One region of the Paenibacillus sp. FSL H7-0940 genome, then DNA from elsewhere that is predicted to be linked to it. Evidence: riboswitches for the same ligand, from Rfam matches in the RefSeq annotation. Region 1 holds a riboswitch; the other holds the start of a gene.

Region 1 (7,500 bases):
GGGCGGAGCGGATTGATCCCTGGCTTGTACCGGAAAAGGCTACCTCAAAGGCTTCCTGGCATACGAAAAATGCAGGTTTAGCCATCGGTTCAGGGGGCATCATCGGCAAAGGTTATTTGCAAGGAACATCCGTTCAGAGTGGACGAGTCCCCTATACGTATTCTGATTCCATTTTTGTTGTGATCGCAGAGGAGTTTGGGTTTGTTGGTGCATCCGTACTGATTCTGTTGTACTTTATCCTGATCCACCGCATGGTGCTGATTGCTCTGGCATGTAGAGATCGCGCGGGACCCGTCATCATTGTAGGTATTATCGGAATGTTGTTGTATCAGGTGTTTGAGAACGTGGGGGCGTTCCTCGGACTGATGCCACTCACAGGTATTACGTTACCGTTCATCAGTTACGGCGGCACCTCTTTGCTTATTAATATGGCTTGCATCGGTGTAGTCATGAGCATTAAGTTGTACGGGCAAGAAGAGGAGGATGAACTTCTGATGGGAGAGCAGCAACCCCGGTTGTCGGAACGTTTATGGAATATGCTCAAGAAAGAGAAAAGTGCTGTGTAACTGTTGAGTCGGTGTAGGTGAAAAGTAAAGCGGTGAGACGTATAACGTGATCGTTTATAGGAATGAAGAGGTTGATTTGCCCTGTAACCAGGTGCGGATCAGCCTTTTTAACATGATGGGTGAGAAAGTGTGAATGAGAGATGAAAGAAGCAATGCATAGGTGTCTTCGAGCCTGCTGTAGGCTGAGGCGAACCTGAAAGAGTTGGAAATAGAGTGTTGAGCATTGTGTGGAGCTTCAGGTGCCAGCTGTTAGGAGTTAAGAGTTAGGTGGTGTTAGGAGCTAACGAACCACACACGTCTTATTCGGGGATTTGAAGTGTCTGGAGAAAACTAAGGAATCTGAGACACGTTATATCAGCATAAACAGCCTTCTGTAGCGTGTTGATCAGATAACTTTGGGGAATAACGTGCCTCATGTTCCTTACAATTTCAAAAGAATACCTGAAGGGCAAATAAGACGTCCTCGGTTCTTTAGAACATCGACTGGTCACTCGCGAGAGTCATTCGCCTAGGGTCAGCCAGTACAGTCTTCAAGGCTTTTTGGACGCTGACATTTTGTCATCGTATAACTTGCCTGGGTTTAACCACACATTCTAGTAGTACGTGTTCAAAAAGTTGGGTTTTCAGTACCGAGAAGATGGGATGAGGCTAGAAATGGAGTAGTGGAGCGTAGGATAAACTACGTGAGCAATCAAAATGGTTCTTTGGTAAACATACTCCGTAAGGCTCCCGCTTATTTCGGCTGAATTTGATATTCGACGTTGATGATGCAGCTGGGCATCCTTCGTAATCAAAAGCAGACTTTTTGAACAACCTCTAGTAGATTTATTACAAATGCTAGGTTTACTTCCTTCTCTACCGGGCATACTGATAGACATGAGAGAGTTGCAGGCAACGTGATCAGAGAGCCGAGGGGGAGAACGGAATGAGCAGAAGAATTGTAAAGCAAATTGGACTTATTATTGTATGTCTTATGTTGATTATCATGATGTGGGAAGGTCAGAAAACGGATGCAGCTGTGGCGGCCACAGCAATTCCGGAACAATCGATTCGCTTGCGTATTCTAGCAAACTCGGATGCACCGGGAGATCAATTGGTGAAACGTGAGATTCGGGATGCTGTCGTTGCTCAGATGGGCGAGTGGGTAGCCGAACTGGAGAATCCGCAAAGTCTGGATGAAGCGCGCAAGGTTATTCGTGAGCATTTGTCCGAGATTGAGAATAGAGTAGGAGAAGAGCTGGCCAGTCGCGGTTTAAATTATGAGTATCAGGTGGAGCTGGGTTCCGTTCCGTTCCCGACCAAACTATATGGTGGCACTGTGTATCCTGCCGGAGATTATGAAGCGGTTCGGATTACGCTGGGCGAAGGAAAAGGTCAGAACTGGTGGTGTGTGTTGTTCCCGCCGTTGTGCTTCATTGATGCAGGGACCGGGGATGCACTGGCGAAACCTTCAACCGTATCAGCCGCAGCAACTGAACCAGGAGATGCCGAGGCATCTGTGCAGGGAGACACACCGGAAGCGAGATTCTTTCTGTGGGATATGGCTGTGAAACTATGGAGTTGGGTAACTGGATTGTTCTCATAACAACGTATTTATAATATAGTAGAGGGCGACTTCGATTCAGGGAGCTGCCCTTTTAATATGAATTAGTGGTGAATTTCCGGGCGAAGTTTGAAGGGCATCCGAGTTGGGACAGGTATGTTATAATTACTTATAGTGCGCGTGTTCAAAAAGTCTGGTTTTCAGTACCAAGAAGATGGAATGAAGCTAGAAATGGAGTAGCGGAGCGTAGGCAAACTACGTGAGCAACCAAAATGTTTCCTTCGGAAACATACTTCGTAAGCCCCCGCTTATTTCGGCTGAATTTCATATTCGACGTTGATGATGCCGCTAGGCATCTATCGTAATCAAAAGCGTACTTTTTGAACAACCTCTTATATTGAATATGGATATGAACTAACCTACTTGAAGTTTAGGAATGATGATATATGAGCAGAGAAAACGAACCAGTGCAACACACCTCTGAGATGAGGGATGATAGAGAAGAACGTGATATGAAAGCTCCGGGAGAGCTGGTCACTGAGATGTGGGATGTACGCGTCTTGGTGAGCGCTGAGAACGATCACGGATTGGGTAATATTGAAATGTTGGATGTGAAAAAGGGGAGCGCCGATCAACAGGCGCTCGCCGACTTGCAGGCTGCCGCAGCCTGCATTCGTCAAGGTCAGACGGTGGCCTTTCCGACCGAGACGGTCTATGGCTTGGGTGCCGATGCGCGTAGCACAGCAGCCGTGGAGGCTGTATTTGTCGCCAAAGGCCGACCTTCCGACAATCCACTGATTGTGCATATCGCGCACCGTGACCAGTTGGATTCGCTGGTCACGGAAGTGAATGAAACGGCGGAAGCGCTGATGGCGGCCTTCTGGCCGGGACCACTGACGCTGGTGCTGCCGGTTAGGCCGGGGGCGGTGTCCCCACGTGTCACCGCCGGTCTGGACACGGTGGCCGTGCGCATGCCGGACCACCCGGTGGCTTTGCAGTTAATCGCGGCGGCGGCATGCCCTGTAGCTGCGCCAAGCGCCAACCGCTCCGGGCGGCCAAGCCCGACACTCGCGTCTCATGTACGCGAGGATCTGGATGGCCGCATCGGCGGCATTGTGGACGGCGGCCCCACCGGGGTGGGCGTCGAGTCCACGGTTGTGCAGGTCGGTGACGACGGTACCGTCACCATCCTGCGTCCTGGCGGCATTACGGCGGAACAACTGTCCGCCGTTGCCGCCCGTGTCGCCACGGACCCCGCGCTACTCGCGGAGGGGGCCGATGGCGTGGGTAGCCCGGCGCCGCGCTCGCCGGGCATGAAGTACACGCACTACGCGCCCGCAGGGGCGCTGTGCGTGGTAGAGGGGCCGCCCGCAGCGGTGGCGACCTGGATCAGCGCCGCCCTCGCAGAGGCGGCGCAGCGCGGAGAGCGCACCGCTGTGCTGGCGTTCGCCGAGCACGCGGAGCAGTACCGCGCCGATGCCGTGTTCTCGCTGGGTGACGCCAGCGAGCTGGAAGAAGCAGCGCGCCGGCTATACGCCGCGCTGCGCAGCTGCGATGAGCAAGGCGCCACATATATTGTGGCTGAAGCCTGCTCACGCGAAGGGCTGGGAGCAGCCGTCATGAATCGGCTGCTCAAGGCTGCGGGGAACCAACTCATACAAGTTGGCAACCAGCGCCCCTTATAACCTCTCCTGATCATACAGTCAGGAGAGTAATCACTCTTTTTCCAAAACAAAATCAAGATTCTATAAAGCCAGCAACTGACCAGACATCCGTCGCCGTTTGCCTTTCATCGGTCATGTTTAGGTCCTTGTCCGCATATCGTGTACAAGAACCTTTACGTGACTTGGGGGTATGGGGATGTGGGATGTGTCTGCCCATGTAGGGCAGTTGGTAACCATTTTGATCATGGCTATTGCGCTTGGCCTCGATGCGTTCTCACTCGGGATCGGAATTGGCATGAAGGGCATTCGGCTGCGGGATGTATTGCGAATCAGTATTGTAACGGCGCTATTTCATATCATCATGCCGCTCATCGGCATGTATATGGGCAAATACGTTAGCTCCCTGCTCGGTGACATTACGACGTATGCGGCAGGTGGATTGCTTGTTTTGCTGGGTGCTCATATGATTCTGAATGCATTCCGTGAAGGCGATACAAAGCTGGTGGACCACCGTTCCCTGCTCGGCGTTGTTTTGTTCTCCCTCAGCGTAAGTGTGGATTCATTCTCCGTTGGCGTATCCTTAGGGATGTTCAGCAGTGATCTGATCTTAACTGTACTTGCTTTCGGTGTGTGTGGCGGGGTGATGTCGGTTATGGGTCTGCTATTAGGCCGTCGGGTGAGCCAGAATCTCGGGGATTACGGCGAAGCAATTGGTGGCGCAATCTTGCTTGCGTTTGGACTTTTGTTTATATTTTAGAATAAAACTTGAGATATCATATCATTCGCATCATATGTAAAATGGGGAGGCTAACACAATGAAACATATTTTATTCGTGTGTACAGGAAATACGTGCCGCAGCCCCATGGCAGAGGGGCTTTTGCGAAAATTGGCATCGGAGCGTGGCATTCAGGTAGAGGTTCGCTCCGCAGGTGTGGCAGCAACGTCGGGTATGCCGATCTCCCGACATGCTGAAGCGGTTTTGAGAGATCATAACGTTGAAGGTCCACCTCATTCCACACAGCTTAGCTCTAACCTGGTAGGTTGGGCCGATCTGGTTCTTACATTAACACGGAGTCATAAGCAACATGTCATGCAGGTTTTTCCCGATTCAGTCCACAAAACCTATACATTGAAAGAATATGTGGAGGATGATGAACAGGTATTAAGTGATGTTCAGGAGTTGGACAGCCTGTTTGCAACGCTTGAGATGAAACGTGCCCTTGGCCAAGAGATCCTGGCATCGGAGCGTGAGCGAGCCATTGAGATTAGACAACGAATTCCAAGTTTCGACATCTCCGATCCGTTTGGGGGAAGTCGTGATGATTACAATATAGCTGCAGCTGAGATTCGGACGGCATTGGACCGGCTTTTGGATAAGCTGGGATAATTCTGATCCTGCGAGGCAGGTTATAGAAATAGGACACGTGATGTAAATTAACCGTTGATTTTAGCCGCGGGTTGTTTTATGATGAAGGGGAAAACAGGGATCCGGTGTAACTGGCGACGAAGTGGGCATAACCACGATGGAGCACCGGAACAAACGGCCGGTCGCCTGGGCAAAAGAGCAATTCTGCGTTACCCGCAGACTGCTCTTTTTTTCGTCTTTCATCTGATTATTCGCTATAATAGTACCTGAGATGCCGTGCAAGAATACGAAGGACAACCAAGAGACAGCGGGCATGATTTTATCGGGAGGCGATAATAGGATGACTATAGAGTTAGATTCGGAACAACCCGGATTGCAGGAACAGACCGCGTCTATTCTGCATGAACTGGCGCTTGCCGGACAGCTTGGGCCTGGACAGATCGTTGTGATCGGTACAAGCACAAGTGAAGTCGCAGGCGCTCGGATTGGTACGAGTGGTGCCATTGAAGTGGCACAGCAGCTTCTTGCGGGTATACGCGAGGTGCAGGAAGAGTTCGGTTTTGACACGGTATTCCAATGTTGTGAGCATCTGAACCGTGCGCTGGTAATGGAACGTTCTGTGCTTACTCGACTTGGATTGACCGAGGTTGGTGCTATACCCGTGCCCAAGGCCGGAGGTTCAATGGCATCCGCAGCATATCGTTCGCTGACCGATCCATGCCTGGCTGAACATGTGCAGGCCCATGCGGGACTTGACATTGGGGAGACGATGATTGGGATGCATCTCCGGCATGTAGCCGTACCCTATCGTACAGCGCTCCGCTATGTTGGAGATGCTCGTGTAACCACAGCGTTGACCCGTCCGAAGTTGATTGGCGGCGAACGCGCGGTGTATCGTGTGGAAGAACAACCAGATTCGACATTTTGTGACTGATATCTTCAACCAATATAAAGCTAAATTAGACTTTACACGAAAACGGAGAGTGCAACACCAATCTGAAGAAGCGAAGTGTTCGCCTTTATCCCCAGATTTTCCCCTTATTATAAGGGAGTTCAGAAAAAATCCGGGGATAACAGCGATCGGAAGATGGTGATGCAATCGAAGTCAGGAGTGTAACCACTGTAGTTTCGCTTTATAACTTCACTTATACCTGGGAGGAATTTAATCATGGAACAATTGCGCAAGAATGACCCGGCAGTACTGGAAGCGATGAATCTTGAACTGAAACGTCAACAGAACAACATCGAACTGATCGCATCCGAGAACATCGTAAGTGAAGCAGTAATCGAAGCAATGGGATCTGTTCTGACCAACAAGTACGCTGAAGGATATCCAGGCAAACGTTACTATGGCGGTTGTGAGCATGTGGACATCGTTGAAGACATCGCGCGTGATCGTGCAAAAGAATTGTTCGGAGCAGAACACGTGAATGTTCAACCTCACTCCGGTGCACAAGCGAACATGGCAGTTTATCTTGCAGCGTTGAAACCTGGTGATACTGTACTTGGTATGAACCTTGCCCATGGTGGACACCTCACACACGGTAGCCCGGTTAACGCATCTGGTTTGCTGTACAACTTTGTAGCATACGGCGTACAGGAAGATACATTCCTGATTGATTATGATGAAGTACGCAAAGCGGCTTTCAAACACCGCCCTCGTCTGATCGTTGCAGGTGCAAGTGCATATCCGCGTACCATTGATTTTGAAAAGCTGGCTTCCATCGCCAATGATGTAGGCGCTTTGTTCATGGTGGACATGGCTCACATCGCAGGACTGGTTGCTGCTGGTTTGCATCCAAACCCGGTTCCACATGCGCATTTCGTAACAACAACTACACACAAAACGCTGCGTGGACCTCGTGGTGGTATGATTCTGTGCCGCAAAGCGTGGGCAGCAGCGATTGATAAAGCCGTATTCCCAGGTTCCCAAGGTGGACCTTTGATGCACGTGATCGCTTCCAAAGCGGTAGCATTCGGTGAAGCTTTGCAACCATCGTTCAAAACGTATGCTGAGAATGTCGTGAAAAACGCACAGGTTCTGGCTGAAACACTGATCGCTGAAGGATTGAACATCGTATCCGGTGGTACAGATAACCACTTGATGCTGATCGACACACGCAGTGTGAACATCACAGGTAAGGAAGCTGAGCATGTGCTTGATTCCATCGGTATTACCGTGAACAAAAATGCCATTCCATTCGACCCTACAAGCCCGTTTGTAACAAGTGGTATTCGAATTGGTACACCTGCTGCAACTTCCCGTGGCATGAACGAAGAAGCGATGGTCGCTATTGGTAAGATCATTGCTAAAACGCTGAAAAATCCAAAAGATACAGCGAAGCTGGATGAAGCCCGTG
Region 2 (7,500 bases), 2.5 Mb from region 1:
TGCACAACGTAATGGGGGATACAAGGGTAGAGCTTTGTATACGTTGGAAGGTAACTCTGCTGAAGATATTTTTGAAGAGCGGTTGATTAAGCTTCTGCCTCAGTATACATCCGTGCTCGATGCAGGTTGTGGACATGGGGAGTTTACGTTGAAAATGTCGGAATATACCGATCACATTATAGGGGTTGATAATTCGGAAGAGATGATAAAGATAGCCCAAAACAGTCTTCATTCAAGCACGATAACAAATGTGGAATTTGTCTGCGTCAGCACAAAAGAAAAGATGCCATTTGAAGATAAACAATTTGGTCTGATCTACGATCGCAGAGGTCCAACTTCCATTATTGAGCATGGGAGATTGCTGCAAAAGGGTGGAGTCATGATTGGTATTCATACGGATATAACAAAGGTACGTGAGCGTTTGGAAAGAAATGCTTTTAAGGAGATCAAGATTGAGGAATATAACGAGGCACTTATGATTTTCTCGGATGAAAAAGAGTTTGCCATCTTTCTCTCCGATATCCCCGGAAACCCGGATTATACACAGCCTGAGTACCGGGAACAGCTGGAAGTCAAGCTGAAGGAGAACCGGGTTGATGGTAGAATTGCTGTAAGAGAATGCAAGTATATTTGGCAGGCCATAAGGAGCTGAAGCCGATTGAATACAGAATTTTCAGAACAGAAATATGGTGAAATGGGTGTCAAAACCAGCTTCGAGCAGATGGCGAACGGGGAGCAAAAATATAAAATGATAACAGAAGATGGCAGTTATTATTGTAGCGATACATACCATCAAGCATGGATTGAACACCTCCAGTGATTGGACGGCATCCCCTGAGTTGGATAGGTTAACTCAATCTTTAACAGAGAAGGAGCTACTCCAGAAGTATGATTAACCAGACGGGAGGATCAGACAGATGCGTAAAAGTACAATATTTTGGATTACGGGAGTAACGATAATTCTCTTGGTGACTCTGCTCATATACAGCTATGTTATTCCAAGTGTGAGTGCCCAGGATGTTGTGATGGCAGGCACAATCAGGCAGATTGATACGGATGTAGTTGAGGTAGAGTTAGAGATAACGCGAAAAAGAGAAGACAAGGATCAACATATGGTGTATCCCGTTGTCCCTGGATGGGAAGGGGTCACATTCACTGAAGAACAAGATGATGCGTGGTACATGCCTTCGTCTGTTGGCAGCTCCTATCTTGATCAAGTCATTTTGGAAAAGTATCTGAAGGCGCAGGGGAAAACCATGAAATCAACTGATAATCTGATAGGGTTTGCGATACCTGATGAGATAGGGAGCTACAAGTTGCGGTTAACGCTCAGATCTTTGGATGGAACGACTCAGCCGCTTGAGAATCCCGTGGTGTATTATGTTCACAACGAGCATTTGTTAGGGAAGGATCTGAGTTGGGTTACGAGTGAGAATCTGGAGATCAATAAGGAGTATTCAGAATGATGAATGTATATGAATCGAATGAAATCACTGTACGTTTCTTGGACTCAGAAGATGAACAACATCTGGTGAAGTGGCTGTCAGACCCGGAAGTTCTTCAATACTATGAAGGGCGTGATCGGCCGCATGATCTGGAACAGGTGAGAGAGCATTTTTACAATCAGAAAGAAGGTGCTACTCGTTGTATCGTTGAGTATGGAGGACATCCGATTGGATACATTCAGTTCTATGAGCTTGAGGAAGAAGAGCGAACGGAGTATGGTTATGGAGACACGGATGAGATCATCTATGGAACGGATCAGTTTATTGGTGAGGTAGAATACTGGAATAAAGGCATTGGTACACAGTTGATGCAATCCATGCTGGCTTATCTGATTAATGAAAAACAAGCCCGTAAAGTGGTTATGGACCCTCAATCCTGGAACTTAAGAGCGATATCCTGTTACGAGAAATGTGATTTCCAAAAGATTAAGCTGTTGGAGAAACATGAGCAGCACGAAGGACAGATGCGAGACTGTTGGCTTATGGAATATGCCCTGTAGATCCTGCTTAAAGTTATTTAAATCATGTAAACAAGGAGGAATAATGGATGGATGAAAGATTTCCGATAGGACCATTTGTACACACGGGTGAAGTTACTTTGGCACAACGGGAGAAGTGGATTCAGGACATTGCTGAGTTGCCTGAACGCGCACGAGAAGCGGTAAAGGGATTGAGTGAAGAGCAATTAAGTCTACCGTATCGAGAAGGTGGATGGATGCTCAAACAGGTTATTCACCACATGGCAGACAGCCATATGAACAGTATGATTCGTTTCAAGTTGGCGCTGACAGAGGATACACCAACGATTCGGCCTTATTATGAAGAGCGCTGGGCTGAACTGAGTGATTCAAGAGACCTGGATGTCGAATTCTCGCTTCAGATTCTGGATGCCCTCCATCGTCGTTGGGTGTTTCTGTTAAACGCGCTGACAGATGCAGATTATGCCAAACAATTTTATCATCCCTCATCGGAAGAAACGACAAGACTGGATTACAATCTGGGCATGTATGCTTGGCACGGCAAACACCATGTTGCTCACATCACATCGCTTCGGGATAGATTGGGAATATAGCTATTAGAAATATCTTTTAAGGAGGATTCATCAATGAGTGTACATATCAGACTATTAAATGAGAACGATCCTGTAATCATATCAAAGGCGTTTCAGGAGCAGGGTTGGGGGAGATCCCCTGAGCAGTATCTTCATTACTTGGCTGAACAACAGTATGGGGAACGCGTAACCTTGGTAGCCGAGTTGAATGGAGAATTTGCCGGATACGTGAATGTATTGTGGAATTCCAGCTACCCGTCTTTCAGGGAACAAGGAATTCCCGAAATTAACGATTTTAATGTACTAATGAAGTTCCAGCGCCAAGGTATTGGTTCACGGTTGATGGACCGAGCAGAGGAAGTTATTCTGGAACGAACGGATGTAGCAGGCATTGGTGTAGGTGTGTTTTCCGATTATGGCAAAGCGCAAGTTCTATATGCCCATCGCGGGTACATACCAGACGGTCACGGTGTACACAAACATGATCATTACATTCAGCCGGGTGAAGAAACGATTATGGACGACGATGTTGTACTTTATCTTACGAAGAAGTTAAAAGCCACGCAATAATTTCATAATATATACAATATGAAAGATGTCATGTATATTAGTTGTAAATATCTGTTATGTGTGACTGGCGTAAACGTGGAGTGAACCACTAGGGAGCACATATATTATATGCCGTACGCCTGGGCAAAGTGTTTGATCTTTTGATCAAACACTTTATTTATTATTCAGGGAACGAAAGGACTGGTGGCGGCAATGAAAATGGCGTTTGTTTTATTTGATGGAATGACAAGCATGGATTTAGCTGGATTTTATGAAGCAGTGACTTGGCTAGCGATTCTGAAAGTAAAGGAAAACGTATCATGGACATTCTGCGCAGATAAGGAGGAAATTTCAGATGACCGCGGGCTGAAAATGAAATCCGATGCAGTATTACCTCATCTAGGGGATTTTGATCTAGTATTTTTTCCTGGTGGATTATCAACTAGAACGCTTCGATTTGATGAGGATTTTATGCGATGGGTCCGAACGGCAGAAAATGTCACTTATAAAATATCTATTTGTACCGGGGCTCTACTGTTGGGGGCAGCAGGTTTCCTAAAAGGAAAAAGGGCTACTACCAACTCATCTGCTTATGATTTATTGAATCCTTATTGTGCAGAAGTAATCTCAGCGCGTGTAGTGCGTGATGGTAATACGGTAACGGGTGCGGGGGTTACGGCTTCCATTGACCTGGGACTATACTTGGTCGAAATGTTAACGTCTACGGAGATCGTCCTTCAAGTTCAACAAAAACTAGAGTATCCATATTATGAAGCTGGTAACTTAAAAGATGTCTACATGCACACTAAAAGGTAGGGGATAAAAAGATGACTATTCGCCTTTTTCAAGCGATTGATCAGCCAGCGGTGCTGAAAATGATGACGGATCATGATTTTCAATTCCCTTCGTTTATACGCGATCAGTATCCTGCGCGCTGGGATTTATTTTTAAAAATGACGGATGAACGTATCAGTGCTTATTATGTCATGGTTGACGAAGCAGATGTTGTCATAGGTCATGCTGGTTATATCTTTCATCCTACTGTTAACCGATATGAAATCGTTGGCGTTGTTACATGCAAATCACACCTTCGACAGGGAGTAGCACGTGGACTAATTACAAAAATATGTATAAAAATAGCTGAATTCGGCAGTGGTGATGTCATGCTTTACACACTTGATCATGAAGAAAATGAAGCAGCGCTCCTATTTTATGAACGAATGAATTTTCAAAAAGAAGGTGTTGATATGAACTATTATACCTCGGGGTTTCATAGAGTTTCACTTGTTAAAACATTATAAGGAAACTTCAAAAAACTAATTGAAGTGGAAGCATAAAAGTGTACTTCAGTTTAAGTTGCATGGACTTGCAAAGAAAGATGATCAAAAAGCTGTCCTGCATGTTATACTCTATTGGAATTTGAGGAATGATAAGCAGGATGTTAAGAGATTAGATGATCAGAGGAGTGAATGATGCATGTTTAGCAAAGTCGGCCAGATTATGTTGTATGTCAACAATCAGGATGAATCACTGGCATTTTGGACGGAAGTTGCAGGATTCCACATTGTGGATGAAGTAAACCTTGACGAGGGCATGAGATGGATTGAGATTGCGCCTACCGCAGACTCGCAGACAAGCATTATACTCCATGACAAAGAGTTCGTTGAACGGATGTCGGCGGGTGTAAATCTGGGCACACCTTCGTTAATGTTCTTCACCGAAAATCTGGATCAGTTATATGCCGACTTGGCTGGTAAACATGTAACGGTTGGAGAGATTGTCGAGATGCCAACGGGGCGTGTCTTCAACTTTGCTGATAACGAAGGAAATTACTTTGCAGTTTTGGAACGGGCGAAGTAAGTTACAACTTAAAACAGCACCATTGCAAGCGGTCGACATTCATGTCGGTCGTTTTTTTGTTGGGAAAAAGCTTATGTTTTGGAGTAGAAAAACACAAGAAAAATAGAGAACTACTGGGTAAAAATGTTATAATAGAGTGTGGCTGATTTATTGAAAATGACGAGGAGTGAATAGTCTGAAATGAAGGTTTGAATGGAGCAGTTAAGGAGGAATGTGGTTGTGGAAAAGACGATTAAAAGTGTACAGGATCTATATGATATGCTCGATGCGGATTTCAGATCTGCCAAGCAGTTTTGGGAACCTTTCTATGAGGATCGGAACAGACCAATCCCCTTTTTCCCAAACAAACCGGATGAGAATCTGGTAGCGCATGTGAACGAAGGTGTGCTGAGCGGCGGTAAGGCACTGGAACTGGGGTGTGGCCCGGGCAGAAATGCGTTGTATTTAACCCGCCAAGGATATCAGGTAGATGCTTATGATCTTTCGGAGACAGCTATTGCTTGGGCTAAAGAGAGGGCGGCAGAGGAGCAACTGGACGTGCATTTTGAATGTCGATCTGTGTTCGAATTATCCCCAGAGCAAGAATATGATCTTGTCTACGACTCGGGTTGTCTGCACCATCTGTTGCCACATCAGCGCATTCCCTACATAGAGATGATCCACAATGCACTCCGGCCTGGAGGATACTTTGGAATGACTTGTTTTGCTCCTGGTTTTGGCGATATTGGTGGGCCTGAGATCGTTATGAATGATTGGCAGGTGTATCAAGAGAAGTCGATGCGCGGTGGTCTTGCGTTCACGGAGGAGAAGCTTCGCTACATGCTGGAAGATGGCTTTGAATGTGTGGAGTTCCGTGCAATGAAGTCGCTGGAGCAACATGAACCGTATTTTGGTGTACCTTTTCTCTGGGCCACGTTGTGGAGAAAGAAAAACTCGTAAGAATAGTGAAATAAACATGCATTGAAAATAGAGGAGGAGTGGTATCGGAATGGGAACAGAAACAGGAAAAAGACACTTTATCATTACAGGCACATCCAAAGGGATCGGTTTACAACTTGCAGAGTTATTATTGGCTAAGGGGGATTACGTTTACGGTATTTCACGCGGGGGTTCGGATCTGTTGGAATCAAGCGAGGAATGGAGCGGGCGTTACCGCCATGTTCAGTATGATCTTGCCGACCTGAATGGGATCGATGATTTGATTACACACATATTGGACCAAATACCTTCTCAGGAAGCTGAATTCATTGGACTCATTAATAATGCAGCGATGCTGGAGCCTCTAAAACCTATCAATCAATGCAGTGCGGCAGAGATAAGTCAGAGTCTTAACATCAGCCTCGCAGCACCAATGATATTAAGTTCCTCTTTTATTCAACAAACAAATCATCTGTCCGCCAGACGTAAAATTGTCAATCTCTCATCGGGTTCGGGAAGTTATCCGGCGCCTTCAATGGCAGTGTACTGTACATCCAAGGCAGGTATGAACATGTTCACCCAATGCGTATCTTTGGAGCAAACGGGCCAACAGAACCCTGTTGAGATTATTGCTTTTGATCCGGGGATGGTCGATACGGAATTGCAGGCTGTTGCACGAGGCAAAAGTGCAGAGGAGTTCGCTCTTGCAGGTATGTTCAATCAAGTATATGAAGCAGGACAATTAAGATCGCCACGAGACGTAGCGATGCAGTTGATCGAGCGGATGGACGAAAATAGTGATTCAAGCCATGTTATACACACTGTTGAGAGCTAATATGATATACGATACTTCTTTCAGCTCGTTTTCTTACGAAGTATGGATACCTTTTGATATAAGCCCAACTTCCCTGTACACTGGAATCAGCGATCGGAAGAACGATTCGTAACGGTAAAGGTGATCCTGCAACAACGGAGTCTAATTACCTTATTCAACCTTAGAAGATCAGAAACGTGGTGAAGTCTCTTGTTTAAAATTATGCTCATTGAAGACGACGAGTCGTTATTCAGTGAAATCAAGGAACGTTTGTCCCAATGGTCGTATGACGTGTATGGTGTGCAGGATTTTGGAAAGGTATTGCAGGAGTACAGCGTAATTCAGCCGCAACTGGTCATTATAGATATTCAGTTACCCCAATATGACGGGTTCCATTGGTGCCGGATCATTCGTTCGCACTCCAATGTGCCGATTATCTTTTTGTCCTCACGGGATCATCCTGCGGATATGGTTATGTCCATGCATTTGGGGGCAGACGATTTTATCCAGAAGCCTTTTCATTTCGATGTATTGATTGCCAAGATCCAAGCGACTTTGCGGAGGGTGTATAACTATAATACAGAGCATATTGAACTTCGAACCTGGCGCGGTGCGGCTATTGAATATGTGAAAAATACACTGACCTGCGGGGATGAATCTGTCCTGTTGACCAAAAACGAAATGTTCATCCTTAAAGTGCTGGTCGAGCACAAAAATCAGATTGTTACCCGTGAGGACCTCATCCGGAGCTTGTGGGATCATGAGCATTTCGTGAGTGACAATACGCTAACGGTTAACGTTAA

What was found. Region 1 has a riboswitch for ZMP and ZTP ahead of MHB71_RS27955 (TIGR01440 family protein). Riboswitches for the same ligand answer to the same signal wherever they lie in the genome.
Region 2: linked by a shared signal. The riboswitch ahead of MHB71_RS16845 (DJ-1/PfpI family protein) and the one ahead of MHB71_RS27955 (TIGR01440 family protein) in region 1 are both predicted to bind ZMP and ZTP.

The regions. Positions count from the first base shown of each region.
Region 1 is NZ_CP150280.1:6,346,544-6,354,043, forward strand. It holds gene MHB71_RS27930 (FtsW/RodA/SpoVE family cell cycle protein) at 1-566, shown strand, start outside; gene spoIIR (stage II sporulation protein R) at 1,492-2,151, shown strand; gene MHB71_RS27940 (L-threonylcarbamoyladenylate synthase) at 2,712-3,794, shown strand; gene MHB71_RS27945 (manganese efflux pump MntP family protein) at 3,970-4,530, shown strand; gene MHB71_RS27950 (low molecular weight protein arginine phosphatase) at 4,589-5,161, shown strand; ZMP/ZTP riboswitch at 5,258-5,339, shown strand; gene MHB71_RS27955 (TIGR01440 family protein) at 5,481-6,074, shown strand; gene glyA (serine hydroxymethyltransferase) at 6,309-7,500, shown strand, end outside.
Region 2 is NZ_CP150280.1:3,832,500-3,839,999, reverse strand. It holds gene MHB71_RS16875 (class I SAM-dependent methyltransferase) at 1-652, shown strand, start outside; gene MHB71_RS16870 (hypothetical protein) at 659-820, shown strand; gene MHB71_RS16865 (hypothetical protein) at 918-1,466, shown strand; gene MHB71_RS16860 (GNAT family N-acetyltransferase) at 1,466-2,005, shown strand; gene MHB71_RS16855 (YfiT family bacillithiol transferase) at 2,053-2,577, shown strand; gene MHB71_RS16850 (GNAT family N-acetyltransferase) at 2,611-3,126, shown strand; ZMP/ZTP riboswitch at 3,177-3,258, shown strand; gene MHB71_RS16845 (DJ-1/PfpI family protein) at 3,319-3,921, shown strand; gene MHB71_RS16840 (GNAT family N-acetyltransferase) at 3,933-4,406, shown strand; gene MHB71_RS16835 (VOC family protein) at 4,582-4,965, shown strand; gene MHB71_RS16830 (class I SAM-dependent methyltransferase) at 5,158-5,904, shown strand; gene MHB71_RS16825 (SDR family NAD(P)-dependent oxidoreductase) at 5,954-6,718, shown strand; gene MHB71_RS16820 (response regulator transcription factor) at 6,908-7,500, shown strand, end outside.